Linked DNA regions of Microbulbifer sp. GL-2. The protein of the gene in region 1 interacts with the protein of each later gene in a pairwise test. Links are inferred from orthologs where the notes say so. Each region holds a gene or a part of one and is shown on either strand. Other genes may lie near its edges. The genes, in order: hflC and ftsH.

Region 1 (3,275 bases):
GCCAAAGTTCGGCACCCTCCACACCACTGGATTCCGGAGCACGAATGGCCCCGGCGCTTGGCACGGCCCGATTACCCAGGGTATTCAGGGCCACCAGATCACTACTGAAGCCTGTAGCCGGGCGATCCCGCCCAAATACCGCACCAATACCGTTATAACGTCCGCCGTTGGCGAGAGCCTGGCCGTGACCAGGGGTGTAAGCAGCAAAAACCAGCCCTGTCTCGTAGTCGTATCCGCGCACTTCGCTCAAATCAAAAAATAGCTCCACTGCCGGGTAGCGCTCGCTCAGGGCTTCAGCCACCTGAAGCAAATCGGATAGTGCCGCCAGCAACGGCTCAGGTGCTCCACTGAGCAGCTCGCGAGCCCTTGCCAGACATTCCAGTCCACCGGCAAGACTCGGCAACGCCTGCAGCCAGGCGGCCACCTGCACATCTGCAACATTTGCGGCAACCCAGCTTCGCACATCGGCACTCGCCTTGTTTTGCAACAGGGCAGATAGTTCACCACGCTGGGCCTCGCTCAACCCCGCCGCTTCGGCAAGACTGCGGTAAATAGCCACATGACCGAGATCCATGTATATCTGCTCAATGCCGGCAACCTGCAGGCTCTCCAGCATCAGCGAGATTACTTCAATATCGCCGCTTAAACGGTCCTCGCCAAATAACTCAGCACCGACCTGGAGTGGAGCGCGCGAGCCCATAGCAGTGCGCGGCCGGGTATAGAGAACCTGGCCCGCGTAGCACAGCCGGTTGGCGCCAACGCGAGGGAAACTGTGTGCATCAATCCGCGCGGTTTGTGGAGTGATATCGGCGCGAATGCCGAGAGTACGGCCAGAGATCTGGTCGGTGACCTTAAAGGTACTCAGATCCACATCGCGCCCCATCCCAATCAACAGGGATTCGGTAAACTCCAGCATCGGCGGTATTACCAACTCGTACCCCCAGCAATGGTAGAGGTCCAGAAGTCGGCGGCGCAGGGTCTCAACCTGAACGGCATCCGCAGGCAAAATTTCAGCGATGCCATCCGGCAACATCCAGCGATCAGCTTGAGTCATGATGAAACAGGTTTATCAGGGTTAATGAGGTGCGCCAGCACCTTCCACAAAAAAACCGGGCGAGGCCCGGTTTGCGTGATTTTAGCACCAACTGCCGGCAGGAAGGTAGGGCTGTCGCAAGGACAGCCGCTGCCATTTGCCCGGCAGGTTGATTTATTGCCCTTTGGGGTCCTTCAGATAGCGGAAAAACTCACTATCTGGGTCCACCAGCAGCATATCGGACTTACTCTGGAAAGACTCTTTATAGGCCTGCAGGCTGCGGGTAAAGCTGTAGAACTCGGGATTCTTGTTATAGGCCGCGGCATAAATTCCGGCTGCCTCCGCATCCCCGGCACCACGCAGCTCTTCAGACTGGCGATAGGCCTCGGACTCGATCACTACCCTCTGGCGGTCTGCGTTAGCCTTGATACGCTCACTGGCCTCCTGACCCTTGGCGCGGTGATCCCGCGCTTCCAGTTCACGGCCGGCGCGCATACGCTGGAATACCGACTCAGAAACTTCCGGTGGCAGGTCGATACGCTTTACGCGCACGTCGATCACTTCCACACCCAGGTTCTTCTGTGCAATCTGGTTCAGGTTCTTGGTGATCTCTGACATCAGTTCATCGCGCTCACCACTGACCACTTCGTGTAGATCGCGCACACCAAACTGGTTACGCAGGCGGTCATTGATCTGCTCCGACAACAGACGAACTGCATTGCGCTCGTCACCACGTGTGGCAATGTAAAACTTGCTCACGTCGGAGATACGGTACTTGGCGTACGAATCCACCATCATGAACTTGTTTTCGCTGTTGAGCATACGCACCGGGCTGGAATCAACCGTTTGGATACGCGCGTCAAACTTGCGCAGTTTTTCTGCAAACGGAATCTTGAAGTAAAGCCCCGGCTCGTAATAAGTCCGAACCAGCTCACCAAATCGCAGCAGCACCGCTTTTTCGGTTTCCTTCACCACGAAGGCACTGGAGGAAATCACCAGAATGCCGACCAGTAGGACGGCAATAATTCCCAAAGTTTTGTTGTTCATTCCACCACCTCCTAGCGGACAGACTGGCTGCGACGGCCATTGGTAGCGTCCTGGCGCAGGCGCTCGACAATACGCTGGTAGACTTCCTCAATCACTATCGGTGAAGTGTCTTTGCGCTGTCCCGCCTGACTGGTGCTTTCCTGGGCCAATTTGTCCAATGGCAAATACATCATGTTATTGCCACCTTCGACATCCACCATCACTTTCGAGGTGCTGGACATCACTTCCTGAACCGCGTCCAGATAAAGGCGCTCACGCGTCACTTCCGGGGCGAGTTGGTATTCAGTCAGCAGCTTCTCGAAGCGCACCGCCTCACCGCGGGCACTCTCCACAACGCGAGCCTTATAACCCTCAGCCTCTTCGATAATCCGCTGGGCCTGACCGCGAGCCACCGGGATTACCTGGTTGGCATAGGCCTGAGCTTCATTCTGCAAACGAACCTCGTCCTCACGGGCCTTGGTTACGTCATCAAATGCGTCCTGAACTTCGCGAGGAGCCTTGGCGTCGGTCAAGTTGACCACATCGACAAGAATACCGGTCTGGTAGAGGTCCAGATATTCCTGCAGACGCTGCTGGGTATCTGTGGATACCTGGGTCCGGTTCTGAGAGATTACGCCGTTCAAGGTCAGGGAACCGACCACATGGCGCAGGGCACTGTCAGTCGCCTCCTGCAGACTTTTTACAGGGTCACGCACACGCAGTACATAGGACTCGGCATCACCAACCTGCCACTGTACGGTCAATACCACTTCAACGATATTGGCGTCTTCGGTCAGCATCTGGCCAGTAGTGCGCTCGGTACGTACCTCGGTCATATTGACCTTGGTAACACTATCGATCAGCGGTGGATTCCAGTGTAATCCGGCAGATTCTGTTGAGTGGTATTTGCCCAGGCGCAATACCACCGCCTGCTCGTTGGCATTGACCTGATAGATCCCCAGGCCCCCATAAATCAATACGGCGAGACCAATAAGCAGCATCCAGGGAAAATTACCCGTGCCTGTACTGGGACTACCCCCCCGAACAGGCCGCCCAACTTTTGTTGGACTTTACGAAATAACTCATCAAGGTCTGGCGGGCCATCGTTATTACGATTGCCACCGCCGCCACCGCCCCACGGGTCTTTGTCTTTGCCACCCGGCTCATTCCAGGCCATTTAACTTACTCCAACTCTGATCATTTAAGCTTTGTCTCC
Region 2 (3,222 bases), 1.1 Mb from region 1 along the record:
TCTGCTCCAGGTAAGCAGCCACTTCTTCCACCACATTCATATAGGAGGGCGCTTTCTGCATGCTGCCTGGCTGCCCTTGCATATGCATCAGACAAACGGGTAATCCCGTTTGCTCAGCAGCCTCCAAGGCACCTGGACGTTCCAGGGCGCGGACATCATTAATCAGGCCAGCTCCTGCCGCTGCCGCAATATGCATTACAGCCGGGGAGCTGGTATCGACAGAGACAATCGCCCCAAAGTTCGAGCAGATAGCTTCCACTACCGGGATAACGCGGTCCAGCTCCTCCTGCTCCGATACCGGACACGCCCCAGGGCGGGTGGATTCGCCACCTACATCGAGTATCGCGGCACCTTCGCCCAACATCTGCTCAGCTCGGCGCAGAACCAGAGATAAGTCCAGGCTTCCCGCAGCATAGTAACTGCCGCCATCCGAGAAAGAGTCCGGTGTCGTGTTCAAAACCCCCATCACAACAGGCTGAGACAGATCCAGAGGTTGTTTTCCACAGGTAATTTTCATGTGCAGCAATAAAAAAACGGAATGTCAGGACGGAATAAGCGAGAGCCTTATCACCGACCGGGCATTCCGTTTGTTATGTCCTAGTAATCCTTTTTTAGAGCTCAGTGCTCATTCAGTGGGCCGCCCACGGTGTTACTCTTGTCGGCTTCGGTAGAAGTTTCATTTGTCTCGGTATCAGTTTCGCCTGTGGAGCTGTTACCACCGGAGCCAAAATTATTGTCCTGCCAGTCTTTAGGCTGACGAACCTTACGTCTCGCCATCAGGTCATCAACCTGCTCGGCATCCAGGGTTTCATACTCCATCAGCGCATCTTTCATCGCCTCAAGAATATCCCTGTTTTCCTCCAGCAGCTTGCTGGCACGGTCATAGCAGTTATCGATGATACGGCGCACTTCTGCTTCGATCTCATAAGTGGTCTTACCAGACACCGGGTTACCCTGTCCGGGCTGTCCACTCTCATCCTCACCGTAATGTAACGGGCCCAACTTCTCCGACAGCCCCCATTTGGCCACCATATTGCGTGCCAGATCGGTAGCTCGCTCAATATCGTTGGAGGCTCCAGTGGTGACTCCATCAATGCCCAAGGTCATTTCCTCGGCAATACGACCACCAAACAGGGAGCACAGCTGCGATTCAATCGCACGCTTGGAAATACTGTACTTGTCTTCCTCCGGCAGGAACTGGGTAACACCAAGGGCGCGACCACGAGGAATAATGGTCACTTTATGCACTGGATCGTGTTCCGGCACCAAGCGGCCGATAATCGCGTGACCCGCTTCGTGATAGGCAGTATTCACCTTTTCCTTTTCATTCATGACCATGGACTTACGTTCCGCACCCATCATGATCTTGTCACGGGCACGTTCAAACTCTTCCATGGTAACGGTGCGCCGATTAGCGCGTGCTGCAAATAAGGCCGCCTCATTTACCAGGTTGGCCAGATCGGCACCGGAGAAACCGGGTGTTCCACGGGCAATAGTTTGGGCGTTAATTTTATCGTCCAGGGGCACCTTGCGCATGTGCACCTTAAGGATCTGCTCACGCCCACGAATATCCGGCAAGCCGACAAACACTTGACGGTCAAAACGACCAGGACGCAAAAGGGCATGGTCGAGAACATCCGGGCGGTTGGTGGCGGCAATTACAATCACCCCTTCATTGCCCTCAAAACCGTCCATTTCCACCAGTAGCTGGTTCAGCGTCTGTTCGCGCTCATCGTGACCACCGCCCACACCGGCACCCCGGTGACGGCCAACGGCGTCAATCTCGTCGATAAAGATAATGCAGGGAGCCTGTTTTTTGGCTTGCTCAAACATATCACGCACGCGGGAAGCACCCACACCAACAAACATCTCTACAAAATCAGAACCTGAGATAGAGAAGAAGGGCACCTTTGCTTCACCGGCAATGGCCTTGGCCAGCAGGGTCTTACCGGTGCCGGGAGGTCCACACATCAGCACACCGCGGGGAATATTACCTCCCAGACGCTGGAACTTGGTGGGGTCTCGCAGAAACTCTACCAGTTCCTGCACCTCTTCCTTAGCTTCATCCACACCTGCAACATCGGCAAAGGTGGTCTTGATCTGGTCTTCACCCAGCAGGCGCGCCTTGCTCTTGCCAAATGCCATGGGCCCGGATCGCCCTCCGGCACCGCCCTGCATCTGGCGCATAAAGAACATAAACACGGCGATGATGATCAGGATTGGGAAGCTGGCCACCAGCAGTTGCTGCCAGATACTGGGGGACTCCGGCTCACGACCAACGAACTGCACATTGCTGCGCACCAGTTCGTTAGTGAGTTCATCATCAATTATTTGTGGCTGGATAGTCTTAAAGCGGTTGCCATCCGCCTTCTCCCCGGTGATCACCAGGCCATCTACAACCACACTCTTTATCTGGCCCGACTGCACATCCTGAACAAAGTCGGAATAGCTGAGAGCCTCATCCCGTGACTGCGGTTTGAAATTCTGAAATACCATCAGCAGCACCGCCGCGATGATTAACCACAGTACAAGGTTCTTTGCCATATCATTCAAAGGGATAGCCCTCTCGCTTTCGCACTCAAAATCCGTTCATCCGGCAACGCCGGTCGCACCTATACTGGTTCAAACCAGTATAGGTGCGGGGGTCAACAGCCCTGCCCCCGATCTTGGTATCGCTTATACCATATCGGGCGCCCAGACCAGAAATACACCGCTAGCCTTAACTGCCCTTAAAGCCTCGCGCTACCAAGTAGACCTCGCGAGAGCGGGGTCTGGAAGCGCCGGGTTTACGGGTCACAACACTGTTGTAGCTACCGCGCAAATCGCGAATCAGCTCGTCAAAACCCTCGCCCTGGAACACCTTGGCAACAAAGGCCCCGCCCGGTTTCAGAACCTGGCGAGCCATATCCACAGCCAGTTCCACCAAATACATGGAGGCGGGCTGATCCACATCGCGTATTCCACTCATATTGGGGGCCATATCTGAAATCACAAGGTCTGCCAGATCATCACCTAAGTGTTGCAGCAGCTCATTGAGCACTGACTCCTCGGTAAAGTCGCCCTGTACAAAGTCCACTCCCGCCAAAGGGTCCATAGGCAATATGTCAGACGCCAAAACCCGGCCTTTGTGCCCCACCAGCTCCATTGCGACCTGGGACCAGCCACCCGGCGCCGCCCCCAGGTCGACAACAGTCATGCCTGGTTTGAACAAGCGGTCCTTAT

The links.
Region 2: the proteins of hflC (region 1) and ftsH interact in binary tests that used the Escherichia coli proteins (3 or more experiments, as listed by UniProt). The link is inferred for Microbulbifer sp. GL-2 from one-to-one orthologs.

What each region holds. Positions count from the first base shown.
Region 1 is NZ_AP019807.1:1,249,811-1,253,085, forward strand. What follows is about bases 145-3,098. They hold hflC (protease modulator HflC), read right to left. Parts: upstream 2,081-3,098; coding sequence 1,208-2,080; downstream 145-1,207. Other genes in these bases: GL2_RS05380 (ATP phosphoribosyltransferase regulatory subunit), read right to left, coding at 145-1,054. Also shown: more of GL2_RS05380, read right to left, coding at 1-144.
Region 2 is NZ_AP019807.1:2,397,489-2,400,710, reverse strand. What follows is about bases 82-2,982. They hold ftsH (ATP-dependent zinc metalloprotease FtsH), read right to left. Parts: upstream 2,545-2,982; coding sequence 619-2,544; downstream 82-618. Other genes in these bases: rlmE (23S rRNA (uridine(2552)-2'-O)-methyltransferase RlmE), read right to left, coding at 2,720-2,982; folP (dihydropteroate synthase), read right to left, coding at 82-517. In the rest of the region: more of folP, read right to left, coding at 1-81; more of rlmE, read right to left, coding at 2,983-3,222. UniProt on the Escherichia coli protein: Acts as a processive, ATP-dependent zinc metallopeptidase for both cytoplasmic and membrane proteins. Plays a role in the quality control of integral membrane proteins.